4 regions of the Amedibacillus sp. YH-ame10 genome follow, and region 4 is predicted to be linked to each of the others. Evidence: predicted binding sites of a transcription regulator. Region 4 holds the regulator's gene; each other region holds the start of a gene.
The links. Region 4 encodes Rex, which represses fermentation and respiration genes when NADH is low (regulators of the CRP and FNR family bind a similar motif). Its sites were predicted from a motif close to GTGAANNNNTTCAC; they were not measured.
Positions count from the first base shown of each region.

Region 1: the regulator Rex is predicted to act here: its motif matches at 5,949-5,962, upstream of gap (type I glyceraldehyde-3-phosphate dehydrogenase).
Region 2: the regulator Rex is predicted to act here: its motif matches at 2,888-2,901, upstream of ACWG42_RS14760 (4Fe-4S dicluster domain-containing protein).
Region 3: the regulator Rex is predicted to act here: its motif matches at 3,457-3,470, upstream of ACWG42_RS04060 (NAD(P)H-hydrate dehydratase).

Region 1 is NZ_JBSPFA010000006.1:30,840-39,656, forward strand. It holds gene agaV (PTS N-acetylgalactosamine transporter subunit IIB) at 331-807, shown strand; gene ACWG42_RS03625 (PTS mannose/fructose/sorbose/N-acetylgalactosamine transporter subunit IIC) at 851-1,672, shown strand; gene ACWG42_RS03630 (PTS system mannose/fructose/sorbose family transporter subunit IID) at 1,662-2,663, shown strand; gene ACWG42_RS03635 (hypothetical protein) at 2,773-3,447, shown strand; gene ACWG42_RS03640 (TfoX/Sxy family protein) at 3,551-3,874, opposite strand; gene ACWG42_RS03645 (DUF3795 domain-containing protein) at 3,887-4,144, opposite strand; gene ACWG42_RS03650 (helix-turn-helix transcriptional regulator) at 4,197-5,105, opposite strand; gene ACWG42_RS03655 (ATP-dependent Clp protease proteolytic subunit) at 5,190-5,759, opposite strand; gene gap (type I glyceraldehyde-3-phosphate dehydrogenase) at 6,022-7,035, shown strand; gene ACWG42_RS03665 (hypothetical protein) at 7,140-7,316, shown strand; T-box leader at 7,365-7,569, shown strand; gene cysS (cysteine--tRNA ligase) at 7,604-8,817, shown strand, end outside.
Region 2 is NZ_JBSPFA010000057.1:269-6,180, reverse strand. It holds gene ACWG42_RS14780 (TlpA family protein disulfide reductase) at 85-678, shown strand; gene ACWG42_RS14775 (ECF transporter S component) at 675-1,202, shown strand; gene ACWG42_RS14770 (xanthine phosphoribosyltransferase) at 1,214-1,810, opposite strand; gene ACWG42_RS14765 (DMT family transporter) at 1,949-2,806, shown strand; gene ACWG42_RS14760 (4Fe-4S dicluster domain-containing protein) at 2,921-4,369, shown strand; gene ACWG42_RS14755 (hypothetical protein) at 4,435-4,767, shown strand; gene ACWG42_RS14750 (YneF family protein) at 4,835-5,050, shown strand; gene ACWG42_RS14745 (transglycosylase domain-containing protein) at 5,152-5,844, shown strand.
Region 3 is NZ_JBSPFA010000007.1:799-9,615, reverse strand. It holds gene ACWG42_RS04080 (YitT family protein) at 1-561, shown strand, start outside; gene ACWG42_RS04075 (hypothetical protein) at 587-1,273, opposite strand; gene ACWG42_RS04070 (type III pantothenate kinase) at 1,385-2,170, opposite strand; gene coaBC (bifunctional phosphopantothenoylcysteine decarboxylase/phosphopantothenate--cysteine ligase CoaBC) at 2,164-3,375, opposite strand; gene ACWG42_RS04060 (NAD(P)H-hydrate dehydratase) at 3,556-5,079, shown strand; gene ACWG42_RS04055 (suppressor of fused domain protein) at 5,095-5,763, shown strand; gene ACWG42_RS04050 (hypothetical protein) at 5,828-6,310, shown strand; gene ACWG42_RS04045 (hypothetical protein) at 6,334-6,825, shown strand; gene ACWG42_RS04040 (hypothetical protein) at 6,822-7,430, shown strand; gene hflX (GTPase HflX) at 7,487-8,740, opposite strand.
Region 4 is NZ_JBSPFA010000002.1:5,585-14,401, forward strand. It holds gene ACWG42_RS01165 (diguanylate cyclase domain-containing protein) at 1-1,382, shown strand, start outside; gene ACWG42_RS01170 (redox-sensing transcriptional repressor Rex) at 1,516-2,145, shown strand; gene asnS (asparagine--tRNA ligase) at 2,397-3,779, shown strand; gene ACWG42_RS01180 (N-acetyltransferase family protein) at 3,823-4,392, shown strand; gene ACWG42_RS01185 (helix-turn-helix domain-containing protein) at 4,414-4,725, opposite strand; gene ACWG42_RS01190 (LicD family protein) at 4,941-5,747, shown strand; gene ACWG42_RS01195 (N-acetylmuramoyl-L-alanine amidase) at 5,764-7,050, shown strand; gene ACWG42_RS01200 (ABC-F family ATP-binding cassette domain-containing protein) at 7,074-8,817, shown strand, end outside.

The sequences.
Region 1 (8,817 bases), on a different contig from region 4:
AACGATGAAAAAACGCATTTTCTATGAAAGCATTTACATTAATGTGAAGAATGAATAAAAAAAGAGCTTTTTACAAAAATCATCACACAATTCACATATATATGTAATTTTTTGTAGCTTGTATGTAGAAAAATGCAAATTTGTACAAATTATGGGTCAAAAGTGCAAAAAGTTGTTAAAAAGTGCAAATAAGACAATAAAAAGTGTAAAGAATTCTTCCGTTTTTTAGCATAGAATCAAGGTGAACTGAAAGGGTTTACTTACTCGGTCCACCTCATCAGGATCAAGTAAATTAGTTCACGTTTAATTTGGTAGAAAGGAGAGAGCAAAATGCCAAACATTGTATTAACACGTATCGACAACCGTCTAATTCATGGACAGGTCGCTACACAATGGTGTGGAGTCGTAGGTGCAAACTTACTGCTCGTAGCAAATGACAGCGTAGCACATGATGAATTCCGTCAGGGATTAATGAACATGGCTGCACCTGCATATGCACAAACAAGATTCTTCACGATTGAAAAAACTTGCGCAATTATCGATAAAGCTAGTCCAGCTCAGAAAATTGCAATCATTTGTGAGAACCCACAAGATGTACTAAAATTAGTTGAAGGTGGAGTTCCAATTAAGAAACTCAATATTGGTAACATGCACATGGCAGAAGGAAAACGTCAAGTTGCTACTACTGTTGCAGTGGATGATGCTGATGTTGCATGTTTCAAAAAACTTCAGGACTTAGGGGTTGAACTGGAAATCAAACGTGTTCCAGACACAGCTACCGAAAGTACTGATAAATTATTTAAATAATAATTAACAAATTCAATTTTACAAATTTGAAAGGAGAAACAACATGGAAGTAAGTATTATTCAGGCTTTATTGGTCTTCATTGTTGCCTTTATTATGGGTATTGATCAATTTAGTTTCTTAGAATCTTTATATCAACCAATCGTATTGTGTCCAATCATTGGAGCAATCTTAGGTAAACCAGAACTTGGTATCGTAGTTGGTGGTGCTTATCAGTTAATTCAAATTGGTTCTATGCCAATCGGAGGAGCACAGCCACCTAACGCAATTCTTGGTGGTATCATGGCAACCGTATTCGCAATCTCTTTGGGAATGGAAGCTACAGCAGACGGTGTAGGTGCTGCAATGGGTCTTGCGATTCCTTTCGCAGTATTCGGACAGTATGCAGTTACATTAACATTCACAATTATGTCTGGTATGATGGCAAAAGCTGATGCTTATGCTGAAACTGCTAACGCAACTGGAATCCGTAACATTAACTTCATGGAAATGGGAGTTTTAGGTGTTCTATTTGGAGCATTAGCTGTTGCTGGTCTATATGGTGGTTCTGAATTAGGTATGGCATTAAAAGATTTATCATTCCAATACTCTTGGGTAATGGCTGGATTAGACGCTGCCGGTGGAGCTATGAAGTTCGTCGGATTTGCTATTCTTATGAAAGTTATGATGTCTGGCGAAATGTGGGGATTCTTGCTTGCAGGTTTCACTATGGCAGTCATCTGCAATAACTTAGCAGCTATTTCTGGAGCAACTTTATTACTTTGTGCATTTGTTGGTGTTGCAATCGCATTGTACGACTATCAAATTAACACAAAAATCAAATCAAATGCTGGTTCAAATGTAGGAGGTGTTACTGATGGCATATAATATTCCTAAGAATTATCAAGATTTAACACCTGCTCCACAGTTGGATAAAGGTACATTAAACAAAATGGTATGGATGTCTTGTTTCTTACAAGCATCATTCAACTATGAAAGAATGCAAGCTTGTGGTTGGTTATGGGGTATCTTACCAGGATTAAAGAAAATCCATACAAACCAAGAAGACTTAAAAGCTTCTATGGCTCACAACCTTGATTTCTTGAATACTCACCCTTTCTTAGTAACATTCGTTATGGGTATTGTATTATCTCTTGAACAAAACAAAGCAGATACTGACACAATTCGTTCCGTACGTATCTCTGCAGCTGGTCCATTAGGTGGAATCGGTGATGCATTGTTCTGGTTAACATTAGTTCCTATTACTGCTGGTTTAACAGCTAACTTAGCAATGGATGGTAGCATCATTGGTGCTGTATTATTCCTAGTTATCTTCAATGCTGTTCAATTCGTAGTTCGTTGGTGGTTAATGCACTGGTCTTATAACTTAGGTACAAAAGCTGTAACTATGCTTACAAGCAACGCGAAAGAATTCACACGTGCTGCTTCTATCTTAGGTATCTTCGTTGTAGGTGGTTTGATCGCTACTTATGGTTCAACTTCATTACGTATCTACGTTGGTGAACCTGCAATCAACATCCAAGGATTATTAAATGGTATCTTACCTAAATTGATTCCATTAATGATTACAATCGGACTTTACTCATTAATCAAAAAAGGTTGGTCTCCAATCAAATGTATCATCTTAATCCTTATCACAGGAATCGTAGGATGTGCATTCGGAATCTTCGCTGGTGACTCTAAAGCAATGGATCAAGATGGAAAAACTATCAATGGTGGATATACACCACTTGTTGAATGGTATTCTTATCCAGAACCTGCTCCAGCTCCAAAAACAGGTGATGACGCTCTTAAAGCAATTCAGAACGTTGTTGATCAGTTATCAAAAGATGGTATTAAAGTAACAATGCCAGAATAATGTTTCGCAAAAAGCTCTCTCATCCTACTTTGTACATGGACATGTACAATGGATAAAGACCATAGGGATTCTCTATGGTCTTTTTTAGAAAAATAAACGAGGAAAACATATGAATATTTTTACTATTATTATATTTGGCATACTGATTGTTTGTATTTTAATGTACTATATTGTAAAAGGATTTTGTGTAAATAAAATCACAAAAGCAATTAATAACAATGAGAATTCTAAAGTGATTCAATTAAGTAAACAGAAAATGACACAAAGATTTATGGGTGATTATGTATGTACACTTTATAGATTACGTGCATATTCAAACTTGGGTAACGAGAAAAATTTTAAAAAGGAATTAGATGCCACACTTGAAAAGGAATTTAACTTTGAACAACAAAAAAGTTTCCTTGAAATGTACTATCACTACTTCTTATTAAAAGGTGATCGTGAATATAGTGAAAAACTATTAAATAAAATACAAGAATTAGGGGAACCTTCTTTTCTTGCATATAATGAGCAGGCGTTTGAAGTCATGATCAATCATAGAACGGATTATATTGATGTACTTGATGCGGAAATTAACAGTAAGAAGCATTCTGGTTTTGCATTGGGTGTTATGGTATATCTCATAGGTGAACAATACCTAACTTTGGGAGATAAAGAAGAAGCGAGAACGTATTTCTATAACAGTATATCTTGTTTCCATAAAAGTGCTGTATATGTGAACCCTGCAAAAAAACATGTAAACGAACTTTCAAATGAACTTGGTTTGGACATTCCTAAGTATTAAGATATTTATGATATATAGAGTAAAAAACTGTCAAGAATATGAAAATTTCATGACAGTTTTTTAATGCTTTCTTTGCATGAGTGGAATGTATTTGTAATGTATACTATTTCTTCTTTTTTGTTCTTGGTTTTGGTAGGGGAGTAACAGGTTCTATTATTTCAATGATTTGTTTTGCGAAATCACGATTATCGATATCTAGTATGTAATGTTCCTTTGCCCCTGTATAAGGAAGTCCAGTTTCTGCTTTTTTCATAAGTTCTTCAATACATGGAAGCTTTTTTACGAATACAGTGTTATCACATACCAATAAAATAGGTTTATCATTAATATATACCATATATTCACCGAACATTTTACGGTAGCGAAGTTCACCTACTCCTTGTATTTGTTCACATACATATTCTATATAATCTATTGTTGTTGCCACATTAATTCCTCCTTATAAATCTAACCATAACTTACAATTTGCAATTCGTTTCCCTTGATCTCCTTGTTTTTCATCGTATGAAAATTGCGTCAACAATGCACAAGGAAACTCTTCACACAAACCACAATGATCGTGTCCTTTTGTCTCGCAACAAGACTTCAATGGACATTCACCCCAAAATGGTTGTTTTATGTTTACACATCCAAGACAACCCGTTTGTTCTTTGTATGTACATGTACTACATGTACTACCACATCTTGATTCTATCATATGCCATCCTCCTTTTCTTAAAGAATAACATAGGCTTACTGACACCTGTGTGTCAGTGTTCTTCATATTTAAGTAAAAGTTTATGTGCTCTTTCTTTTATTACTTTACGAAGGTTAACTGGTTGTATGAGTTCTGCTTTATCTGCGAAGCTTAATATCCATTCTAGAAGATATTCTTCATTGGTGAATGGAAAGGTAAAGAGAAGAGAGCCATTATCTAGTTCTTGAAAGCTATTATTTCCATATTCATCGATCAAGCGATAGCGAACACTTGCGTCAAATAAGACTTCTGCGTGTATTTCATCTGTAAAATAATGATGAAAATCAAGGCTTTCACTTGGGATTTCTCTTAATGAAAAGCATTGAGAGGTGATAGAAAGATTCGTCATTCTAGATAGTTTGAACAATTTACACGTATCTTTACAAGATTCAAAACCTAACACATACCAGCTTGACCATTGAAAGACTATAATATAGGGTTCAACATAACGAAGACTTTCACCATTTGCATTATGATATTGAAAGGCGATAACGTTAGAATCTTCAATTGCTTGATGTAGTTTCTTAATGTTTATGGACAGTTTATCTTTATAGTGGGAAGATAAATCTATCATGATATGGTTTGCGATGTACATGTTTTCTGTTGTTGAGGCAAATTTTGAAATAACATTTTGATATCGATTATCTGTGGAAATACTATCCAAACATAAAAGACCACTACATATCGCTTCTAGTTCCTTTTTAGTAAAGAGTGTTTTATCTATTTTATAATCCTCACTAATCATAATACCACCATCACTTCCGGTATTGGTGATGATGGGAATGCCTGCAAGTGTTAGATCTGTTACATCTCGATAAATGGTTCGTTTGGACACTTGAAAACGTTCCGCTAGATAACTAGCAGTTACTTTTTTGTTTTGTAGTAAGATTATAATCATAGCAAGTAAACGTTCTATTTTCATACGATTCCCCTTTGAGATCTATTACTATAAGAGTATCATATTTAGGTCAGAAATTCATAAAAAAAAGGAACATAAGTTTCCTTTTTAAATAATGGCATCAATAATTCCATAAGATTTGGCTTCGTTTGCGTTCATATAGTAGTCACGATCACAATCTTTCATAATGGTTTCTTTATTTTGTTTGGTGTGATTACTAAGAATGGAATAAAGTCTTTGTTTTACAAGTTGCATGTGTTGTGCCGCTATCTCCATGTCCTTGGCTTGCCCTTGCATGCCTCCTAACGGCTGATGGATCATAATTTCACTATTCGATAGGGCGCAGCGTTTTCCACTTGTACCAGCGCTTAATAGCACCGCTGCCATACTTGCGCAAATACCCATGCAAATGGTAGACACCTCACATTTGATATAGTTCATAATATCATAAATGGCTAAACCTGCACTGACACTTCCCCCAGGGGAATTGATATACATTTGAATGGGATCATTGCTAATGCTGGACAAATATAACAGTTGGGCACATATTGAGGACGACATATTGTCATCAATTTCTCCAGTTAAAATAATAATTCTTTCCTTTAACAGACATGAATATAAATCATAAACTCGTTCACTGCTTGCATTTTTTTCTATGATGGTTGGTACAATCACCATGGTATCAACTCCAGTCTATACACAGTATGCTCGAAGTATGAAATTTAATACTGGAAGGGGTGGCAAAACTGTCATAGCGCTTGTAATCGTTTACATTACTCAGGGAAAGCATTCTTTCTGAAAAGCCTTATTTTAAAGGATTTTTAGGAATTGTGAAGATTGCGTAAAAAGTACAAAAAAAGTGCACAAGTGAAAAGATTGTCAATTGACAATTGGATGTATAGTACGTATAATAGAGATGTTAAAAAGGAGGACTTTGAAGATGACAGTAAAAGTTGCTATTAATGGATTCGGACGTATTGGACGTCTTGCATTCAGACAAATGTTCGGAGCTGAAGGATACGAAGTAGTTGCAATCAACGACTTAACTTCTCCTAAGATGCTTGCTCACTTATTAAAATATGATTCAGCACAGGGACGTTATGCTTTAGCTGATACAGTAACTGCAAGTGAAGATTCAATCACTGTAGATGGAAAAGAAATTAAAATCTATGCAGAAGCTGATGCTAAAAACTTACCTTGGGGTAAATTAGGGGTAGACGTTGTACTAGAATGTACAGGTTTCTACTTAACAAAAGAAAAAGCTAGCGCTCACGTTGAAGCTGGTGCTCGTAAAGTTGTTATTTCTGCTCCTGCAGGAAACGACCTTCCAACTATCGTATTCAACACAAACCATGATGTATTAAAAGCTGAAGACACAGTTATCTCTGCTGCTTCTTGTACAACAAACTGCTTAGCTCCTATGGCGAAAGCATTGAATGATTTATCTGCTATCCAAAGTGGTATCATGACAACAGTTCATGCTTACACAGGAGATCAGATGACTCTTGATGGACCTCAGAGAAAAGGTGATTTACGTCGTGCACGTGCTGCAGCTGTAAACATCGTTCCTAACTCTACTGGTGCTGCAAAAGCTATCGGTCTAGTTATTCCTGAATTAAAAGGAAAATTAATCGGTTCTGCTCAACGTGTTCCAACTCCTACAGGATCAACTACAATCTTAGTTGCTGTTGTTAAAGGAAAAGTTACAGTTGACGAAATCAACGCTGCTATGAAAGCTGCTTCTAACGAATCATTCGGTTACACAACTGATGAAATCGTTTCTAGCGATGTTATCGGAATCAAATATGGTTCATTATTCGATGCTACTCAAACTATGGCTATCGAAATGGCTGATGGAAACACTCAAGTTCAGGTTGTTTCTTGGTATGATAACGAAAACTCTTACACTAGCCAGATGGTTAGAACAATCAAATACTTCTCTGAATTAGCTTAATTCTAGAACTATATGGTTACATAAAGAAGTCGGATATAAATTCCGGCTTTTTTGTTTGATTTTTTAGCAACTTCATCATAAAATATAAAGAAGAGGTGATTTCTATGGCAGTAAAGACAAGATTGATTCCTGGAGAAACAAACGGATTAAAAGATGTGGATGATTTAGATGCTGCATACATCAATGATTTAAAAGAATCTGGATTAAGTGAAGATTTGCTTGCTCAATTTATGGATATTAGTAATGAATTAAAAAAGGAAAAAGAAGAGAAACAGAAATAGAAGGCTTTTTATTGAAATATATGGAAAGACTTGTTATACTGAATACACGATAAACCTTTGATGAGGAATAGTATTTATAGATCAACACATAACAGCGATTTCTGAATGGTGGAAGCAGAAAATGTGTAGTATAAAGAATGCACCTTTGAGGGATCCTTCGAAAATGTAGAAGATACGTATGAACGGCGTTAACGTAAGAAAAGTGGAAGCATGTTTCAAATAGAGTGGAACCGCGCGTATAAGCGTCTCTATGAACTGCTTTTTTTATTTCTAAAGGAGATATGAACATGAGAATATTTAATAGTATGGAACAAAAATTAGAAGAATTTAAACCAATTCATGAGAATGAAGTAAGGATGTATGTATGTGGACCAACCGTATATAATTATCCACATGTGGGGAATGCCCGGCCAATCGTTGTATTCGATACTCTGAAAAGAACCTTTCAGGCGATTGGTTACAACGTAAAAATGGTTTCAAACTACACCGATGTTGATGATAAAATTATCAAAGTTGCGAAAGAGTGTGGAGTAAGTGAATCAGTTATAACGGAAAAGTTTATCAATGCATACAATGACGATCGTTTAGGTTTACATGCGATGATGCCTGATTCTGTACCTAAGGTTACAGAAACTATGGATGCCATCATTGACTTTATAGCGTTGTTAGTAAAACAAGGAAATGCATATGCTGTAGATGGTGATGTTTATTTTCGTGTGGGTAGCGTTGAACAATATGGGAATTTATCCAATCAACAAGTTGATGATTTGATTGTTGGTGCGAGAATTGATGAAAATAGTAAAAAAGAAAATCCTTTGGATTTTACTTTGTGGAAACGTACAGAAGATGGAATCAAATGGGATTCTCCTTGGTCTGTAGGGCGTCCTGGTTGGCATACTGAATGTGTAGTTATGATCAATCAAGAATTCAAAGAGCCTTTAATTGATATTCATGGTGGTGGAATGGATTTAAAATTCCCACATCATGAAAATGAAATTGCGCAATCACGTGCAGCTTTTAAGACTCCTATCGCTAATTATTGGATTCATAATGGAATGGTTAATATTGATGGTGAAAAGATGTCAAAGTCCTTAGGAAATGTAATCTGGGCAAAAGATATGATTGCGAAAATCGGAGGGAATGTTCTTCGTTGGTTAATGTTATCTACACATTATCGTAGTCCTTTAAATATCAATGAAGAAGGTATTGATACAGCTCGTACAGAGTTAAATAAAATACAAACATCATTGAAACAAGCCTATGTAAAGCTATCTCTTGAAGATGAAACGATAGGGACAACCATGGATAACGATGTATTTGCTCCTTTTATAGAAGCTATGCAGGATGATTTGAATACACCAAATGCATTTGCGGCATTGTTTGACGCAGTGAAAGTATTGAATCAAACCATTCGTCAACGTGAAGTAGATGTCAAAGTACTATCTTCACAAGTATGTGCAGTAGAAAAGATGTTGGATGTGCTTGGAATTGAGAATATTCG
Region 2 (5,912 bases), on a different contig from region 4:
TCTTTTTTCATTTACCAAATGTAAATCATAGACAAATGCTATGGAAACATATAAAATAGATACGTATAAAAAGGAGGAATGCTTATGAAGAAACTGATTTTGCTTTTCATGGCGTTATGCTTAGTTGGATGTACTACAACAAAAGAAGAAGATAAGAAGAATACGGCTTGTGGTGATGAAGGATCTACTTCATGTAGTTTAGAGGAAAGCGCAGACATGAGTGATTATGAAAATTTTATAAATAAAGACAATCAATTTATAAAATCTGATATGCCTTCTGTTTTATCTATATTGGAAAAGAAACAAAATGCGGTTGTGTACTTTGGATTTCCAAAATGTCCGTGGTGTGTTGAGGCATTGCCTGTTTTAAATGATGTCGCAAAACAACAAGAAATCGAAATTTTGTATGTGCAAACACGAGACAATGATAAAAAATCATTGATCAGTGATGAAGAAAAGAAAACGATTATGGAATATACAGATAAATTCTTAGATAAAAATGAGGAAGGTAATAAACAATTCTATGTACCTTTTGTGATTACGATTGAAGATGGTGAAGTTACTGCAGGACATGTAGGGACTGTAGATGGATATGATACTAGTGAGCGTAAAATGAATGAACAAGAGAAACAAGAGTTAACAAATATTTATACGGAAATGCTTAAGGATAAAAAATGAAAAGTCAAGTAAAGAATATTTCGCTTTCCTCCATGTTTTTAGCCATGGGGATCATTCTTCCTATGGCGTTTCATTGGTTCACATTTACATCTGGAGCTGTATTTTTACCGATGCATATTCCAGTGCTCTTATGTGGGTTTCTATGTGGTCCATTTTATGGGGCTTTGGTGGGTATTCTAACGCCATTGTTATCTAGTGTATTAACGGGGATGCCGATGCTTATGCCAGTTGGTGTATCCATGATGTTTGAACTTATGACCTATGGAATATTAAGTGGTATTTGTGTAAAACGCTTCCGTATTTACCCTAGTTTGATTCTTACCATGTTGGCTGGACGTGCGGTAAGTGGAGTGGTAACGCTTGTGTTATTAAGCTTTACTGGTAAAGCTTATACACTGGCAATTTTTATAGGAAGTGCATTTGTAACTGCCTTTCCTGGGATTGTATTGCAGTTGTTGGTGGTACCATTTTTGGTACGGGTTGTTATGAAGATCCGAAATCAGAACGGAATACATAAGATTTAAAAAAATCCACATCAGTTGTTCGATGTGGATTTTTCTTCATTTACAAACGCTATGTGATCCTTGTCTAAAGATGCAATTCTTGCTTGAGAGTATACCATATATCCCTGTTCTTCTACTTTGCTTCTACCAGATTGGAAAGCTTTTTCAATCACGATACCAATGCCACTTACTTTGGCATTTGCTTGCTTTATAATATCGATAGCGCCTAAACAAGCTTCTCCGTTTGCCATAAAATCATCAATGAATAATACATAATCATTGTCGGATAAATATTTCTTCGAACAGGTGATATCATAATCCAAATCTTTTGTAAAAGAATGCACCTTCGTTTTATAAATATCGTCAGTCAAAATTTTAGACGTGTTCTTCTTAAAAAATACAACAGGTACTTGTAATAAGTAAGCAAGCATCAAAGAAGGCGCAATCCCACTTGTTTCAATGGTACACACTTTTGTGATGGGAACATCCTTGAAATGTTCTTTAAAATCTTGAGCGATTTGCATCATTAACTCTGCATCAATTTGATGATTCAAGAAAGAATCCACCTTTAAAACATCCTTGTTTAACGATTCACCATATCGTCTAATATAATCTTCTAGTAATTTCATATGCTTTTCTCCATCTTCAAATATAGTAAATATTATAGAGAATAAATAGGAAACTTGCAATATTTACAAGGAATTCCAAAAAAGTATTTTAATCGATATGAAGTTTATGATAAGATATAACGCGAATGAGGTGAGAGAATGAAGCGTTCATACGCAAATCTGATGTTGATTTTTGTTACCATCGTATGGGGCGGTGGGTTTATTGCGACAAGTGGTGCTTTGGATACTTTTTCTCCTTTTTATATCATGATGATTCGTTTTGTTGGCGCAGCAATCATTCCGTTTATATTATGTTTTAAAAAGTTGAAGACACTTGATCGTTACGTAATTACACGTGGTTTATTATGTGGAGCTTTATTGTTTTTGGCATTTTCTTTTCAAACCTTTGGTTTAAAATATTCTTCACCAAGTAAGAATGCATTCCTAACGGCTACTAATGTCGTATTTGTTCCTTATTTGTTGTGGATGTATGTAAGACGTAAACCGAATAAAAAAGAAATTATAGCGAGTGTAATTTGTGTTGTTGGGATTGCTTTGTTAACCTTGAAACCAGATGCATTAAGTTTGAGTGTGGGAGATGTTTTATCTGTTATCTGTGCGTTCTTCTTCGCAACACATATGATTGCATTAGAGCGCTATTCTCATCATAGTGATGCGGTGGTTATGACAACTTTGCAAATGATAGGTGCTGGAGTAATGTCTACCATATGCGCATTGATATTTGAACAACCACCAGCAAACTTTGAAATGAGTGCATTAGGAAATATTCTATATTTGGTTTTTGTATCTACCTTGTTAGCATATTTAGTACAAACATTTGCACAACGCTACACAAGTGCCAATAGTGCTTCTTTGATTCTTTCTATGGAAGCCTTGTTTGCATCCTTGTTTTCCTTCCTTATTCTTCATGAGACGATGAGTTTTATGATGGTTGTAGGAGCGTGTTTGATATTTGCGAGTGTACTTTATATTGAATATAAGCCAAAAGGTAAGTAAACATAAACGACGAATGTAAAAAAAGACAAAAATTTTTCATTTCTGTCTTTTTTTATAATTTGTTTGTGCTATAATTAGCTTGTTAAAAATTACACAAGTGATTAGGAGGATATTATGTCATTATTTACCCATGAAGCAAGACAGTTTAAGTTCGATGTTCTACTCGAAGTTAGTAGACGTGCATTTTCTGGAACAATCAATGAAGATACATGCGATGAAGTAGCGAATCTTCTGATTCCTGGAAAACGTGCTGATTTTAGATGTTGTACGTATAAAGAAAAAGAAATTATTCGTCAGCGTACTCGTATCGCATTAGGGAAAACACCTGTACCTGTTGAACATAGCAATGAACGTCAAATCGTTCGTGTCATCGAAGCGGCATGTGATGGCTGTTCTATTCAAAAAATTCAAGTAACAGACAACTGCCGTAAATGTATGGCGAAAGCATGTTTATCAGCATGTAAGTTTGATGCTATACATATGGGAGAAGGTCGTGCATTTATTGATTATGACAAATGTAAAGAATGTGGGGCATGTAAGAATGCTTGTCCATTCAATGCGATTGTTGAAACACAACGTCCATGTATGAAAAGTTGTCCAGTGGATGCTATCTCTATGGATCAAGACAATCTTGCTCTTATTGATGAAGAGAAATGTATCAACTGTGGTGCTTGCCAAGCAAAATGTCCTTTTGGGGCAATCGAAGACATGTCTTGGATGGTAAACGTGATTGAGGAATTAAAAAGTGAAAATGATGTGTATGCAGTTTTTGCTCCTGCTATTCAGGGACAATTTGATGAAGCTACACTTCCACAAATTAAGGAAAGTATGCGTCTTTTAGGGTTTAAAGATGTATATGAAGCAGCAATTGGTGCAGATGCGGTAGCATGGTATGAAAAAGAAGATGCAAAAAAACATAAAGCAGAAGGCGTTAAAATTACAACTAGCTGTTGTCCTGGATTTGTGAATTTAGCAAAACAACACTTCCCGGAAGTATATGAAAAGAATGTATCCCATATGGTAAGTCCAATGGTGGCTACGGCTCGATATTTGAAAAACAAGCATAAAGATTGCAAAGTTGTATTTGTTGGTCCTTGTGTTGCTAAGAAGCAAGAAGCATTAGATAGTGAAGTTGATTTCTGTATTACATTTGAAGAATTAGGGGCAATGTTGGTTTCTAAACATATCTCTCCTGAAAATGTAACTCCACGTGATGAAGATGTAGCATCTGCTCATGGACGTAATTTCTCTATTGGAGGAGGAGTTTCAAAAGCTGTTGGTATTGCACTTGCAGAAAATGGCGATGAAGCAATTAAAACAGAATATGCGGATGGAAGCGTTGCTTGTAAGAAAGCATTGTTGATGATGAAGATAAATCGCTTTGAAGCTGATATTTTAGAAGGAATGGCTTGTCAGGGTGGATGTATTTGTGGTCCTGCAACCATTGAGTCTGCGATGAAAGTAAAAGCTAGAATGACGAAAGAAAACTTACCAATCAAGGATAAGACAATTCATTCCACATTAGAGAAATACGATTTCTCAGACATCGATTTACACCGTTAATACCTTTATGACATAAAACGACAATGAAATGATAGGATGTATGGTAGAATACTTTTGGTGATATTATGAAAGTATGCTATGCAATACGTCCTTCTTTTTATGAATTGATACAACAACATCCTGAACTCTTACGTTCTAGCGAAGATCTGTCGATGGAACAAAGAGAATTGATGTTTGAAAAAATCGATATAAATTCTATGATGATAAGCGCGAGTTCGTACTTTCAAAGCGCAATTGTCATGGAGGAATCCATACTTTATTTAGATCACTCAATAAAACAAAAACAATATTCCATGGAATGTTTTGAATATTTTGTAAAAATAGATTCTGAACAGAATCCATTTCTTCCATTTGTGAAACGTATATTTCGTAATTTTTTTGTGCTTGAGTGCGAATAAAGATGAAAAAGTATTGTAAAATGTTCTTAAAAATAGTAAAATGGACTTACTGCGAGGAGGATTACATATGGATTTAGTTAGTTCTATTATATTAACACTAGTTGGTTTAGTGGTCGGAGGTTTCTTAGGCTTTTATTTCACAAGAAAGAAGTTTGAGAAAGAACTGAAAGAAAACCCACCTATTAACGAGAAAATGATTCGTGCAATGTTCTTGCAAATGGGAAGAAAACCATCTGAAGCGCAGATCAAGCAAATAATGAAGTCTGTTAATTCCAATAGATAATACACGGGAAACCGTGTTTTATTTTTCTTACAATCAATAACAGAAGTGTAAGATAACGAAAAAATAAAACATATCATGTTATACTAGGGGCAGGTGATATTATGAAAATATTAAAAAGAATATTATTGTTAATAGTGCTATTAGCTCTTCTAGGTGGCATTGTATTTGCTGGAGTTGGATTCTTCAATTATAAATCCGCAATCAATAAAGAAAGTATTGAGGATAAAGTGAGTGAAATTCAAGGAAGAAGTGAATACGTCTCAAGCGAAGATATAAGCCCTTATTTATTAAAGGCAACGGTATCTATAGAAGACCATAGATTTTATGACCATAACGGAGTGGATTATTTCGCGATGTTACGTGCATTGGTTTCTAATATCTTTGCAAAGGGTATTGTTGGCGGAGGTAGTACGATTACACAACAACTTGCGAAAAATCTTTATTTTGATTATCAATCCACGTATTTACGTAAAGCGAGCGAAGTATTCATGGCCTATGATTTAGAAGGAAAATTGAGTAAAGAAGCAATCCTTGAGCTATATGTGAATGTTATCAATTATGGAGATAATTATATTGGTATAAAAGCGGCGAGTGAAGGATACTTTGGGAAAGAACCAAAAGATTTAACATTGAATGAGGCGACCTTATTGGCAGGACTTCCACAATCGCCAAGTAATTATCAACTAAGTGATCATAAAGAAAATGCTTTAAAGAGACAAAAACAAGTGTTAGAAGCTATGGTACGCGATGAAGAAATCACAGAAGCACAGATGGAACTTATCGTTGGGAAATAGATATAGAATGAAGTCTTGAAAAAAATACAAATTGCTTTAAAAAATAATTGCATTCAAGAATGAAATAC
Region 3 (8,817 bases), on a different contig from region 4:
ACTGTCGTGATGATTCCATCTAAACCTATTATTGATGATGTACTAGCAGCTTGTTTAATTGGTGGATTGATTGGTGGTTTTGGTATTGGGTTGGCACTTAGAAGTGGGGGAAGTGGAGGAGGATTGGATATCCTTGGTGTATACTTCGCTAAGAAATCGAATTTCTCTGTTGGGAAATTATCCATTGTTGTAAATGCTTTGATTTATGTGTGTTGTGCATTATTATTTACTATATCCACTGCTATATATTCTATTATCTATACGGCATGTATGTATATGATGGTGGATAAGATTCATTATCAAAACATCAATATGACCGCAATGATCTTTACAAAGAATGATAAAGTTCAAGAATCTATTTTGAAAGAGACAAGAAGAGGGGTTACCTATTGGAAAGGCGCTGGTGCCTATACCAAAACGGATACCTTTGTATTGATGACTGTCATCAATAAATATGAAGTATCACAATTGAAAAAAATTATCTTATCAATTGATCCTAATGCGTTTATTATCTTTAATGAAGGTATGAGTATTAGTGGTAACTTTGAAAAGAGGTTATAAAAAAATACAGTTTAGCTGTATTTTTTTATGCTTTTCCTCTTTGAATTCGACTTCCTATAATCTTCTCTGCTTCTCCATTAAGTCCTTCTAATACAATTCCACGTATATCCGTTATGTAGTAGGTAGGATCATTCTTTGTACGTAATCGAATATGGATTTCACTAATCGCACCAACAATAGGTGGATTGGTAAAGTAATTGCGAAAGAGCTCTGCATCCTCAGGATGTACAATTTCATGTTGAATTGATTCTTCAACAAATTGGTGGGCATTTCCAACTGCATGCCAATTCAATGAATCACAAATCGTATCATTTGCAAAGTTATACTCAAAGATAATCAATCCAGTAATATCCGCAATTTTTCGATAACGATATTCAAAGGTATCCAAATTTAATTCATCTTGTTTTAGTTGTTGATTGAATTGATCCAATAAACTTTCACAGTTGCTTAACGTATGTTCATTTTCATCGTATTCAAAATCATATTGATCACATAAATCTTGCATTTTTCGATTCAATTTAGATTTCTGTTGGTACACCTTCATTTTATCAATACTCCATAAAATAACCACAACAGAGAATAAAAGTATTAATATATATGGAATCTCTTTCACGACAACATTCCCCATATGTTTTTCGTGTTCATATATCAAAATTCCATAAATACTAATAAAACATAAAATACTAATCAATTCTTTCCAAATTTTTCGCATACTCCCAGCCCCTTTCTTTATCTATATTATAGATTATAACAAATTTCACAATGTTTTTATAGCTTTGAGCATCAAAGCATGAAGAAAAAGACATGAGTGTTCATGCCTTTATTACTTACGATTTACTTTATCTGCAGTATACTTCTCATAAATACATTTTAATCCTTTAAATGTCAAATCACGATCATATACATCAATTTCATCCGTGTTCTTATAAATAATCTTTCCAAGACCTCCAGTCGCAATAACTTTCATATTACTTCCAATAGCCTCTTTGAATTTCTTAATGATGTATTCACTTTGTCCAATATAACCATAGATAAGCCCAGCTTGCATACTTGTAGTTGTTGTTTTATTCAAAATGGATTTTGGTTTCTTGATTTCAATTTCAGGAAGTTTTGCGGCTTGTGTCCACATGGCTTGCGCACTTGTTTCTAGTCCTAACGTAATGACACCAAATTCAAAGTTTCCACGTTCATCTACGTAGTCATAGGTAGTTGCTGTTCCAAAATCTACAACAAGACAAGGACCACCATATTCATGATAAGCACCAGCAGCATCTACGATTCGATCAGATCCTACTGCTTTTGGATTTTCTGCATTTACAGAAATACCAGTTTTGATACCAGGTCCTACAATGATTGGTTCTTTGTTCATATATTTACGAATACTATTGATAAAAGAGTGCATGATCATAGGGACAACACTACTAATAATGACATCTTGAATATCTTTTATTTCTACTTTTGAAGCAGATAAGAAGTTCATAATCATAAATCCATATTCATCACTTGTTCTCTTCAATTTTGTAGTCAAACGATAGTTTCCTATCAAACGATCTTCTTTATAAATACCAACCGTTATATTTGTATTTCCTATATCGATAACAACTAGCATGAACCTTTTCCTTCTTTCTCATTGTGAATTTCTAATAGACGGTGCAATATAGCTACTCCAATGTCATATTTACTCATACGTGTAAAGTCTGTATGTTTTTCTTTTTCAATCATCGTCACTACATTGGTATCATGCTGGAAACCAGCTCCTTCTACTAATAGATTGTTCGCAATGATCATATCGCAATGTTTCTTTTCTAATTTTGCTTTGGCGTTTTGTAATAAATCTTGTGTTTCCATCGCAAACCCACATAACAGTTGATGATTTTTTTTATGTTCTCCAAGGTAGGCAAGGATATCAGGATTTTTTATAAATTCGATGTTTAAGGTATCGCCTTGTTTTTTTATTTTATTATCTGCGATGCTTTGGGCACGATAATCACCAACCGCTGCAGCTTTGATGATAAAGTCTTGAGTCGCATATAAATCTTGTACGGCTTCCATCATATCCATCGCACTTTTAATATGTATTACATTGATATCAAGGGGAGGTTGTAAATTACAAGGTCCAGAAATAAGCGTTACTTCCGCTCCCATATTTCTTGCGGCACGCGCAATTTCATACCCCATCTTTCCAGAGGAATGATTGGAAATAAAACGCACAGGATCCAATGCTTCTTGTGTAGGACCGGCCGTTACTAGAACACGTTTTCCTTGTAAAATATCACTTGTATCTAAGGCATGTTCAATATGTTCCATAATGTTTTCAAGATCCGCTAGTTTTCCTTTGCCAACATCTCCACACGCTAACAAACCAGTAGCAGGTTCGATTAACTCATATCCTAAAGATAAGCAGGCTGCTAGATTACTTTGCGTAACCGGATTTTCATACATATTGGTATTCATTGCAGGGCAAATCATTTTCTTACAAGAAGCAGCTAGAAAAGTTGTTGTTAACATATCATCCGCTATTCCATGAACAACTTTCGCAATGACATTCGCACTCGCTGGTACAATGACAAAGAGATCTGCACGTTGTGCAATGGATATATGTTTTACGCTACGATCTGCTACCTTTTCAAAGGTAGAAACCATAACATTATGTTTGGTAAGAGATTCAAATGTTAATGGGGAAATGAACTCAGTTGCATTCTGCGTCATTATGACTTCAACATCATACCCCTTTTTGATTAAATCACTGGTCAACTGTGCAGCTTTGAAAGCGGCGATTCCACCACTGACTCCCAATACAATTGTTTTTTTCATAATAACCTCCCATAAGGAATGCTTTTAGCTATCTTATTATAACGCAACTGTACTGCCTTGACAAGTTGAAGAAAAGAAAATGTTAAATATTTCACAAGCAAATAAATTACGATGAAAAAACTTCTTTTTCAAAATCATGAAAAGCGTATTATAATAAGAATATAGAAATGAGGAATGAGTATGTTTATTGTGTCTACGAAGGATATGCGTGCATTAGATCAAATTGCTATTTCAGACTATCTTATTCCGTCTTTACAATTGATGAAACAAGCAGCATGTACTTTAAAAACATATATTGATGAAAACTATCATAAGGAAGATTGTATTTGTATTGTATGTGGACCTGGGAATAACGGAGGAGATGGATTTGCTTTAGCAAGCATATTACAAGAAGATGGCTATGCTCATATACGTGTGTTATGCAATGTAGAAGAAACATCCTTGTCACAAGACGCAATGGTGTATGCCCAACGTTGGAGAGAAACAGGGAATACGATAGAAAAAGAAATGGAAATAGAGCACCTATGTTCTTTACTAGCTCGTCAAGATTTAATTGTAGATGCCCTATATGGAACGGGTCTTTCGCGTCCAATCCAAGGTAAGGATGCCACGATGATACAAGCAATTACAGAAAGTGGAGTTGCTGTGTTATCAGTAGATATTCCAAGTGGTATTCATTCAGATACAGGTGAAGTGATGGGGTGTGCAATAAAAGCAACCACAACCATTACCTTTGCATGCGCAACACTTGGTCAATTTATTTATCCTGGTTCTCAACATTGTGGTACTATGTATATTAAATCGATTGGGATACCTTCACAAGCTTTACAAAAAATCACAACCTATTCCATTTTGGAGGATAGCCTAGCAAAAGAAATGTTACCAATACGTAAAGCTCATTCTCATAAAGGTAGTTATGGAAAAGTATTGTTAATTGGGGGAAGTGTTTCCATGCATGGAGCATTGACTTTGTGTGCAAAAAGTATGTTACGAAGTGGCGTTGGCATATTGACATTATTTCTTCCAGATGTTATTGTTCCTGTTTTATCACAGAAAATAGAAGAATGTATGCTTGTATCTGTACCATCCAACGATGGATTCTTTGCGCCTAATGCCATTGATAGATTAAAAGAATGTATACAGGATTATGATATGATTGTGATAGGAAATGGTATGGGAAGAGGAAAGAATGTAGAATCCTTAGTTTCCTATGTTCTACAACAAGAACTACCATGTGTAATAGATGGAGATGCTATCTATGAATGTGCAAAACATTTAGATTTACTCAAACAAAGAAGTGCACCAACGATCTTAACGCCACATCCCAAAGAGATGAGCTACTTAACAAACTTGGTCGTACAAGATATTGTAAAAGATCCATTCACCATTGTGAAACAATTTGCCAATGAATACCATGCGGTAGTAGCATTAAAGGATCAATACACCTATATCAGTGATGGAAAAGAACTTTATGTAAATACGGCAGGAAATCATAGTTTGGCAAAAGGTGGAAGTGGAGATGTCTTATGTGGCATCATTGCGGGTCTTTTTGCCCAATCGAAACAAGCACTTCCTGCTTGTGCCTGTGGCGTATATGTACATGCAAAATGTGCAGATGAATTGTTGAAACGGGAAGATGGAAATAGTATTTTACCATCTGATTTAATAGATGAATTATCAAGTGTTTATCAATCGATACGATAAAGAAAGGAAACCTATATGGGATTATTGGATAAATTAAAAAAGAAACAAAGTGAAGTTGTAGAAGAACAAAAAGAGGAATCACATGTCGGTTGGGACGCTATCGAGAAAGCATTCCTTAAAACATATCCAGAACAAATAAATCCCAAGCATTATGCTACTTTAATCAAATGGCGTTTGGGTGGAAAAGATCCACTAGATGGTATTAGTATTTATGAATCAAAAGAGTATTGGCACTTCGTTACGTTTGGGTTAAGCGAACTTTATGAAAAAGAGAGTGAGAACTTAGAATATAGTGGATATGGTATGGAATTTACATTCAAGTTAAAGAAAGATACGTATAGCGATGAAGAAGGAGAAATCCGTTGTATTTGTGGTATTTTACAATCCATTGCGAGAGTTACTTTTCAAAACGGGGAACTATTTCAACCTTATGAATATCTGTATACAGGGCAAACACAGGGCATTGATAGTGAGATGAAATCCAATATCACTGGCTTTATAAGTGTGCCTGATCAAGAGGTAGAAGGTATCGATACACCTTTTGGTCGTGTTGATTTCATACAATTCATCGGTGTAACAAACGAAGAAATTACTGCAGTTAAAAATAAAGAAATCACAGTAAAAGAATTGTTTGAAAGACTTGGAAGTGATATCACCAATTATCATCGCAAGTCTATTCTCTAAGAACTAATATAAGAAGAACTTTTCATATCTAGCATATGTATACATAAGATAGGAGTGATGAGATATGGATTCTATCGAAAAGGATATTGCAAATTTATACAATAAAGACGCAAACAGTGCATATGCATCTTTGAAACGATTATTACAGGTAGTGGAACAATCCAATCTTGCGTATGCTTATATGGAAACCTTCTATGAAATGATGGAACATGAAAACTCTTATGTTCGAACAAGAGGGATTATATTACTAGCCCTCCATGCAAAGTGGGATACAAGGAATTATGTAGATCGATATATTGGTGCCTATATTACGCACATGGAAGATGAAAAAGCTATTACATCAAGAACGTGCATACAACATGCGGTTCATATAGCACGCTATAAACCACAATTGTGCAATATATTATTAGAAGCCTTAGAAGGGGGGACTCGTACATATAGTGAGTCCATGGCTCCTCTTATATATAAAGATCGAAAAAAAGCGATAAAACAAGTACAAGAATGGATGTATATTCATGAAGAACAAGGTGACAAAACAAAAAGGTAGTCACGACGAGAGGAACTCATTACATGAAACAAATGATATTATATGATATTGGAGAGGATGTCTTTCCAATGATGAAACAAGAAAGTTTACTATTTCATGCACTGCCAACGGTAAAGGATTGTGTTGGATGTTTTTCTTGTTGGATAAAAACTCCAGGAAGCTGTTGTATTAAGGATCGTTGTAACGACTTTACGAAAGAACTATCCTCCATCGATAAGCTTATCATTATTTCACCAATTACATATGGCGGATATTCCAGAAACATAAAAGCAGTACTTGATCGTTCTATCGGTTATTTATTGCCATACTTTCGAACATTCCATAAAGAAACACATCATCAAATGCGCTATGATAAACAATTTGCTATGCATGTGTATTTTTATGGACCGTGTGAACAGGATGAAAAAGAAGTTGCGAAACAGTTAGTGGATGCGAATGCATTAAATTTGAATACAAGAGAGCATCATGTTCATTTTTATAACGATGTAAATGATGTATACGAGGTGCTTTTATGAAAATTGCATTATTGAATGGAAGTCCTCGTTGTAAGAATAGTACTTCTTATTACCTATTAGAAGAACTTTCTAAATCTCTTCAACATCAAGACGCTACCATATTTACAAAAGCAACCTTACCTTCACTGTGTGATTGTTTAAAAGAGCTCGATGTCCTTGTGCTTGCTTTCCCACTTTATGTGGATTCTATGCCAGCATCCCTCATCGATCTGTTGAATGTTATAAAAAGTACAGGTATACACAATACAAAACTAAAAGTATATGCGATTGTGAACAATGGATTTTATGAAGCTAAACAAAATCATGTGGCAATCTCTATGGTATGGAACTGGTGTAAAACATGTGGGTTTCAAAAAGGATATGCGATTGGTGTTGGTGGGGGCGAAATGGTTCGTTTCGCACCACTAGGACATGGACCAGAAAAAAACTTAGGAAAAGCGATGCAAGAACTAACGAAACACATATGTGAAAAACAATCCGTAATAGATCAATATGTGGAACCTAATTTCCCAAAGTTCCTTTACAAGATGGCAGCGCATTATAACTGGAAAAAACAAATACGATCAAATGGATTAAAACCAAAAGATATTAAGAGAAAATTATAATCGATTATTGAATGAGGAAGTATTCTACATCAAATATGAGAAAAAGAGAGTCGAATTTAGGACTCTCTTTCATTAGGATGAAAGACATAATTTTCATATGTTTTAAGAAGGGTTTCATCAAGTTCCACTTCAATATGCATGCCATCTTCTTGATCTTCTCTATTTATAATATATGCATTTTCTTGTAGGTGAGAATACATACCACTTTTTTCGTAGGGGATACATAAGGAGACTTTTGTTGTTTGAGGGAAGATATGATGGCAGATAGTCTCTATTAGTATTTCAATGCTTTTATCATCTTTCGCACTGATGTGAACTGAGTGTTCATCTGCATATGGGTACGCAATATCTACTTTATCGCATTGATTGTATACCGTAATCATTTCTATGCTACTAGCATGGATGCGCTCAAGTGTAGCTTTGGTAACTTCCATTTGCTTTGTCACATCCTCACTCGAAACATCAACAATCTGTAAAAGTAAATCCGCAAAGGTAACCTCTTCTAATGTAGAATGGAAGGCTTCAATAAGTTCATGTGGTAAATCACGAACGAATCCTACCGTATCACTTATCAAAAAGGAACGCCCATGAGGAAGGTCAATTCTACGAATGGAAGTATCTAAAGTTGCAAACAGCATATCTTTTTCTAATACTTTTTTTTCATCATCTTGACTCGTATAAGAAAGCAAGGCATTCATAATTGTCGATTTCCCAGCGTTTGTATAACCAACAAGGGAAACCAAAGGAAGTTGAGATTTCTGCCGTGCTTTACGTTGTGTCCCTCGTTGTGCTTTCAACTCTTTTAAATCACGTGTAGTTTGTGCTATACGTGATTTGATTCTTCTTCGATCAAGTTCTAATTGTTTTTCTCCAGCACCTTTGTTTTTACCACTTGCACTTTGTCTACCAAGTTGAGTGTTTGCACCGACTAACCTAGGCAGTTGTTTTTTTAATTGTGCACTTTCAATTTGTAATCGAGCAGTTGGAGACATTGCACGTCTAGAGAATATTCCTAGAATCAAGTCACTACGATCCATAACGGTTACATTCCAATATTCTTCTAAATTTCGTATTTGCATCGGGCTTAAGTTTCTATGGAAAAGTACAATGTTAATTTCATGTTCTTGTAAATATTCAAGTATTTCTTCACATTTTCCTTTTCCTATTAAAGTTCTTAAATGAATCTGTTTTAAAAGCTGTGTAAAAGTCGCATCAACTTCCATATCACAAGCTGCTACGAGTTCCAAAAATTCATTTGTTTCTTCTTCCTTAATTTCATAATCGGCAAATACAACAATAATTTTTTCCATAAGACACATCCTTACTTTCTTATTATGGCAAGTTCTTTCTTAATTATATAGGAAAATGAAGGAGAACAGAAGAGAAA
Region 4 (8,817 bases):
AGTATTTATACGATGCGAAACAACTTTGTTCAAAAACGCTATATCCTGCGCTTTATATGAAGGTCTGTCATTTACTAGGTTTTTATTATCATTTGATCAACGATGAACAAAATGCTCTTCAATTCTATTTGGAATCAATTGCGTTGGCAGAGGAATTAAAAGATGCATACCAAAGATGTAATGCTTGGAATAATATTGCGGATATGTTTCAAGGACATAAACAATATGATGAAGCTGTAAAATATTATGAAAATGCATATCAAGCGATGTTAGAAGGTCAGTTTAAAGATGCTCGTTTATTGACAATCGTTCTGTATAATCTAGCAGAAGTAAGCGGTTATATGGACCAGTTAAATGAAATGGATGCGTATTTAACAATTTGTGAAGATAGTGAAATAGCCCGTATGGGGGATACTAGTTTTCATACGTTTTGTTGTCGTACAGGACGTCTTTTAGAGGCAGCATTTCAAGGGAATAAAGAGAAAACGAAAGAAATTGCTGAAGAAATTATAGAACGAGATTATTATGGAGTAGATGATCGTTATATTATTATTATGTTTTTGCTACATATTACGAGTGCCCTTGTAAAACTTAAAGAAAAAGAATATGCGAAACGCTATTTAGATATATTGGATGAATATGGTACGATGAATGAGATATCTTTCATCAGCCGTCTTGTAGACTTACGTGTTTTTTATGCGGAGTCATTTTCAGATGATGTAGAACTTCAAGAAAGTTATCAATCTTATTATCATACAATGCGCAAGATTTCAGTTATGGAAGATGATGTTCGTGTGAATGGAATGAAGGCTAGAATACATCTTCAAGAGATAATTTTAAAACATGAAACTACGTTGAAAGAAAATAGGCGCTTGGTAGATGAAGTTCATATTGATGATTTAACCAATATTTATAATCGTCGTTATTTCAATCAACTTATGGAAGAAAAAGATGACACGATTCATTCTTTAGGAATTATTATGATGGATATTGATTACTTTAAAGAATATAACGACTCGTATGGACACATTCATGGCGATCTTACATTACGTATGGTCGGAGATACTTTGAATCGTTACAGTCATGATGGTATTATCCCTTGTCGTTATGGTGGAGATGAATTTGCATGTTTCTGTAAGGATCAAAGCAACGAAGAAATCGAGAAGTTCATTCATGCGGTACGAAGTGATTTAGCTGCACAAAATATGGAACATAAGCAATCAAAGTGTAGTCAACAAATTACGTTATCCATTGGCTATGCAAATTGTGATAGACAGACTATAGCTGATACGCATGAAGTTTTAAGATTGGCAGATAAGGCTATGTATCGCTCAAAAGAAAGAGGAAGAAATACTTGGACTCGATATGTAGAAGAAGTATAATTTATTGAAAATGTATATATAATAGGATTGAATTCTTTGCATAAAAAGATATGAAAAATATTACGCTAGTTAAGAAAGATAAAATATTCACAAATGTAAAAAAATGTGGTATACTAGCTTGTGGGTGATTATAATGTCAGAGAAAAATGTACCGCGTGCAACCTTGCAGCGCTACCCTGTATACTTAAAAGCATTACGTAAATTAAAGAGTTCTGGAGTAGAAAGAATCATGTCAAAGGAACTTGCTAGTGTCGTCAATATTGAACCGACCACCATTCGTAGAGATTTTTCTTTTTTAGGAAATCTTGGGAAACAGGGCTATGGTTATGATGTAAATCGATTGATTGAAATCTTTAACCAGCAGTTAGGTATGGACTTTGATGAAAAAATCATACTTGTAGGAGCCGGTAATATGGGGCGTGCCTTAATGAAGTATAATAAATGGGATTATGTTGTAGGTGAAATAGCTTGCGCATTTGATGTGAACCCAGATCGTCAAGGAGTACGTTTCGGTATTCCAGTATACGATATTAAAGATTTAGATGAGTTAGTACCAGAAGGATGCCGAATAGCAATTCTGGCAATATCTGAAAATATTCAACAAACAGTAGATCGATTGATTGCCTGTGGAATTACAGGTTTGGTTGATTTTACGCATGAACATATACAAATTCCAAAAGGGGTTGTATTAAAGAGTGTAGATGTGGTATCATCTATACAAGAGTTGGTATTTGAAACAAACAGCTTGAATACAGAACGATGAAACAGACCGTGATAGGTCAAGTGTAGAAGCGAGCCATGAGGGTGAAAGATGGTACATATAAATCTATCAAGCGAACAGCTGTGGAGTTAAGCCGGAGAAATCATAGTAGACGGCTTCGTAAGGATTACGTTATATCCAAATCAAGATGTCTATCATGTATTTGATAGGAATCAGGATGGCACCGCGTAAAGATACGTTCCTGAATGTTAGGAACGTTTTTTTGTTGTTACAGAACATAGGAGGAAAGAAAAATGTTTGAATTTATGACAATTAGAGAGCTCTATGAAATTGTGATGAGTGGCTCTCATGTAGAACTAGACTCATTAGAATATGTGCAGTTGCAAGGGTGGATTCGTACCAATCGTTGCAGTGGAAAATTAGGGTTTATTGAATTAAATGATGGTACGTATTTCCGCAATGCCCAATTGGTGTATATGCAAGAACTTAAAAACTTTGAAGATGTAGAAAAGTATCCTACAGGGGCAGCAATCAGTATCACTGGTAAAATAAAATTGACACCAGAAGGGAAACAACCTTTTGAAATTATCCTTACGGAAGCTACTTTAGAAGGTGATTGTGATCGTGATTATCCATTACAGAAAAAGCGTCATAGTTTTGAGTACATGCGTGAGATACCACATTTACGTCCTCGTGCAAATAGTTTTTATGCAATCTTCCGTTTACGTTCTGTGTTATCTATGGCAATCCATGAATTCTTCCAAGATCAAGGATTTGTATATGTGCAAACTCCAATCATTACTGGAAATGATGGAGAAGGTGCTGGCGAGATGTTTCGAGCAACTACCATTGATAACCAAAACTATGAAGATGATTTCTTTGGGAAAGAAGCGTTCCTTACCGTTACTGGTCAATTGCATGTAGAAGCGTTTGCGATGGCTTTCCGTGATGTGTATACGTTTGGTCCAGCGTTCCGTGCTGAAAACTCAAATACTTCACGTCATGCGTCAGAGTTTTGGATGATTGAACCAGAAATTGCATTTGCAGATTTAGATGACGATATGAACTTAATCGAAGATATGGTGAAATATTGCATTGACTATGTGTTAGAAAATGCACCAGAGGAAATGAACTTCTTCAATACCATGATTGATAAAGGATGCATCGATCGTATCAAGAGTGTACGCAACAGTGAATTCAAACGTATGCCTTATACAGAAGCAATTGAACTGTTATCAAAAGCAGATGTGAAATTTGAAAATAAAGTAGAGTGGGGAATGGATTTGAACAGTGAACATGAACGTTATATCTGTGAACAGATTGTAAATGGTCCTGTCTTCTTAACGGATTATCCAAAAGATATCAAAGCGTTCTATATGCGTGTAAACGATGATAACAAGACTGTAGCTGCTTGTGATCTACTTGTGCCAGGAGTTGGTGAGTTAGTAGGGGGATCACAGCGTGAAGAACGTTATGATGTATTAGAGAAACGTATGGATGAACTTGGAATGGCGAAAGAAGGATTGCAGTGGTATATGGATCTTCGTCGTTATGGTGGATGTAAACATGCAGGATTTGGACTAGGATTTGATCGTTTGTTAATGTATATGACGGGTATGCAAAACATTCGTGATGTAGAACCATTCCCACGTACACCAAGAAACCTAATATTTTAAGAAAAAGCCATGATGACCTCATGGCTTTCTACTAGGAGAGACTATGAAAAAAATACGATTCGCGACTTCACGCGATATACCAACGATTTGTACAATCTATGAGTATTATGTAAACAACAGTGTTGCTACTTTTGCCTATGAAGCAATGAATGAAAAAGAATGGGAAGAAAAACTTACAATCATACAAAACAAATATCCATTTTTGGTATGTGAACTGGATGGTGAGGTTGTCGCTTATGCATATGCAAGTAGTTTTCGTGAAAGAGAAGCGTATCAATGGGATGTAGAGTTAAGTGTTTATGTGCATCCTAATGTTGTACGTCAACAAATTGGATCATCCTTAATGAAGGTACTTCTAGCATTACTTAAACTACAAAACTATCATATCGCTTATTCTTGTATTACAATTCCTAATGACGCAAGCATTTCCTTACATGAAAAACTTGGCTTTCAAACAATTGGAGTATTTAAAGAATGTGGATATAAGTTTGATCGATGGTTAAGTACTGCTTGGATGGAATATGTGCTTTCTAATTCGCCTCAACCAAGAGATATCCTAACAATAGCACAATGTAATCAGGAAACGATACAACAACTCCTCTCTCAAGTATAAGAAAAAGACTGCGAACAGTCTTTAAGCTTCTAATAACATTTTGATGACATCTAGTATAATTGTTTTTTGTTCTCTTGTTAGCATTTTCCAATTACCAATCAAGAATTGTGTTTCTTTTTCCATATCATCATTGTTGCCTGGTTCGTAAAAGAAATCACTTAATGAAATATCCAATCCTCTGCATAGACCCTCCAGCGTGGGTATAGTAGGAGAATTTCCTTTATGGAAGAGTGAATTGATCGTACTCAATGGAATTCCAGATGCCTGAGATAGTTTGTATTCAGTCATATGGTGCTGGTTCATGAGTTGTCGTAATCTAGCTAAACAGTCCATGTTTGACCCTCCTTAGACGTATTATGTATTACATAGTTAATTTTAATACGTTATTTCATAGCGTGAGTTACGAAAAAGCATATTATAGTACGAATGTGCGATAAAAAAGATGAAAACCCATGGGATATCTAAATAATTTATTAAGGAATTCTTATAAAACAAGAAAACCATTGTTTTAAAGCTTTTTTTCTTCTATAATGATAATGGTGATTTTTATGAAAGAATATATTATCAAGACAAATGAGGACGGAAGTAAGGTTTGTGTACGTGATGTACAACTCGTCTTATTGTCCATGTTAAAAGATATAGATACATTGTGTCAAAAACATAACATTCCCTATTGGTTAACGGGTGGAAGTGCCCTTGGTGCTGTGCGTCATAAAGGCTTTATCCCATGGGATGATGATGCGGATATTGGCATGATGCGTGAAGATTATGAACGTTTCTTAAAGGTTGCACATGAGCTAGGAGATGGCTATGTTTCCCAAAGTTACGCAACGCATAAAAATTATAACGTTGTAGTACCTATGAAAGTACGAAAAAAAGGCACATATTGTGAAGAAGTAAATACTTTATTGAAGAATAAATGCAAAGAGTGCGATGGCTTATTTATTGACATCTTTGTCGTGGATTATGTAAGTGAAAACAAAGTAAAAGATTTCCTATGGCGAGTACGTAATGGTATTCTTATGGTACTTATTACCCTGTTTGAAAACTTGGGTTGTAATCCTAAAATATTAAAGAATAGATTCATCAGAAATGCGAAAAAATATGGCGAGATAAATAAGAATAGTCCATTGATTGGATATGATTTAACATGGACATTCAATTCCTTCTTTAAGCCTGTTGTATACACAAAGGAAAGTGTATTTCCTATACAGTATATGGAGTTTGAAGGGATTGACTTACCAGTACCAAAACGTCCCAAAGATATGCTTGATGTAGAAGTATCTCCATCGCATATGAGCTTTCCACCTGAAAAAGATCAGGTACCAAAACACTTAAAAGATGCACGATTTTAGATAGGAGGATAACACTATGGCATTTGTACCAAAGAGGAAAATGTATAAAATTCGTTGGAAAGTAGCACTTCCCTTATTGCTTTTACTTGTGCTCATAGTATATACCTTAGTGAATGTTTTCTTACCTCCTGCAGAAGAAGAAAAGAAATTCACTGTATGTAATTTAGGTGAAAAAGAAACAGTGGAACAATTAAACAAAAAGAGTGCAGAAACATTTGTCGTTAATGATTATACCTATTATGGGGAATCTTTAGGCTTGTATACGAGTGCATATGGTCCTGAAAGCGATGATCAAGCGACTGGAAAAACTATGCAACTACATAACTTATGTACAGATAAGACCATCACTCTAACGGTGAATAAAGAAGTAGATCAAAAGATTGCGTTAAATGATTTAGACCCTGGCTTTTATGAACTTATCATCATTGATAATTTAGTAGAGAAAAGAGTAACTTATAAGGATACATTTACCTCTGATCCTTTCTATACGGTAAAAAGAGACAATGCAGTTAAGAAAGTAACGATGGTTGCGGATAAGGCATTGTTGAAGGATTATGATATTACATTAAATGATAATTATTTATTTTTAAACGTGGAAAAGAAAAAACCATCCAAAGAGAAAATAGATGTGTACTTGGACCCTTATGGAATGAGTACTGATTTTCAATATGTTCCTGATAAAGGAAGTACTGGGAATGGATTGAGCGAGTATCAAGAGATGTATGATGCTGCGGTTGTGATGAAGAAACAGCTGGAAAGTTATGGGTTACGCGTAGAAATATCACGTAAAGATGCAGATAGTGAAGCTGATAAAGCGTATGGTGAAAACGGAAGATTTGCACAAGCTATAAAAAAAGATGCGAAGTATTATGTTATGTTACGTATGAATAAAAGTGAATCTACAGGTTTAAGAGGTGCAGAGATTTGGCATAGCTCTTATGTAAGTGATGTATTAGCCAAAAATATGATGTATACCCTACAAAAAGAGTTGAATGTAACCGCAAGTAATTATCTGAGTGAAGATGATGGTGGAGTTGGCGCAAGTGCAATTGATAAAGAATATTTTGACAATAATTTGTATCTAAGAGAAACTGGCGGAAAAGCGACTTTTGCGGCACTCTATTCAGATTTAGCGAAAGAACAAAACGCTAGTTTTAAAGATGCTAATGGAATGTACGCGTTAGAGTTTGACTTTGGGTATGTATCCAATAGTGAAGATGCACAATTTTGGAAAGCAAATAAAGAAGCTTATGCAAAACAAGTTGCGATTAGTTTTGCACAAGCAATCGGGATCATAAAATAAAAATTAAAGAAAAGGTGATGATTATGCTATATCAGATCCATAAAGGGAGTAAGTATTATGGTGGAAACACCATATTTGAAGATATACAATTCGAAATAAAAAATACAGAAAAAATTGCAGTTGTTGGTCGTAATGGATGTGGAAAGACAACCTTATTAAAGTCTATATCTGGAGTAGAGTCTTTGGATCGTGGTGAAATTCATGCATCCAATGATACAAGCATTGGGTATTTAGCTCAAACAACATTTAGTGATGAAGATGCACTTGTACTGGATGAACTGGAACATGCTTTTGATCATATCAAGGCAATGGAAAAACAATTAATGGCATTAACAGATAAAATGGCCATGGATCATAGTGAAGAAACATTGGATGCTTATGCAAAGCTTCAACAACGCTTTGAAGAACTTGGTGGGTATACCTATCATAGTGAATTGATGAGTGTGTTTACGCGATTTGGATTCATAGAAGAAGATTTACAAAGGAAGATTTCCACCTTTAGTGGAGGACAAAAAACACGTCTTGCTTTTGTAAAACTGTTGTTAAGTAAACCAGATATATTACTCTTGGATGAACCTACAAACCATTTGGATATCGATACCATTGAATGGTTAGAAAACTATGTAAAACGTTATCCTAAAGCAGTTGTAATGGTATCACATGACCGTATGTTTTTGGATGATGTTGTAGATGTTGTGTATGAAATTGAATATGGAGTTATGAGACGATATCCTGGAAATTATACAAATTATGTAAATACAAAAAAGAGTGATATCGAACTTCAAAAAAGCGCATATGTTCGCCAACAAAAAGAGATTGAACGATTGGAAACATTAATTGAAAAATTCCGATATAAAAAGAACAAAGCATCCTTTGCGCAATCAAAGATTAAATACTTGGATCGTATGGATAGAATCGATGATCCTAAGAATGATCAAAGAACATTTCACGCTCGTTTTGAACCAAAGGTTCGAGGTGGTAAACGAGTATTAGAAGTTAAGGATTTAGAAATTGGTTATGATCATCCTTTATGTAAAGTGGATTTAGAGGTTCTCCAATCTCAACGCATTGCGATCATCGGACCAAATGGGATGGGGAAATCAACCTTGATGAAAACCCTGATGGAACAAATCCCCGCATTGGCTGGAAGCTATCTTTTAGGACATCAAATAGAAGTTGGATACTTTGACCAAGAACTAGCACAGTTTGATTCAAATAATACGGTATTAGAAGAAGTTTGGAACGATTATCCAGATTTAACACGTACAGAAGTACGTACCGCCTTAGGCTGTTTTCTATTCAATGGAGATGATGTATTTAAAACCGTTGATTGTTTATCGGGTGGAGAAAAAGTACGCTTGAGCTTTGTAAAACTAATGCTTTCTCATCCTAATTTCTTGATGATGGATGAGCCTACCAACCATTTAGATTTAATTGGAAAAGAAGCTTTGGAAGAATCTTTGAGAGAATATGAAGGAAGTATGTTGTTTGTATCTCATGATCGATACTTTATAAGTAAGCTAGCTACTGCTATCCTTGTGATTGATGATGGAAAAGCACAGTTTTTCCCATTAACGTATAGTGAATACATGAACAAAGAACCAATACCTGTTGTGGACACAATCACAATCAAGGAAGAAAAGAAAAAGCCAACCAGAGGCATCAATTATAAAAAAGAGATAACCAAACTTGAAAAGAAGATTGCGGACAAAGAAGAAGAGCTAGAAATTTTAAGAGAGAAACGTTTTGACCCAGAGTATTATCACG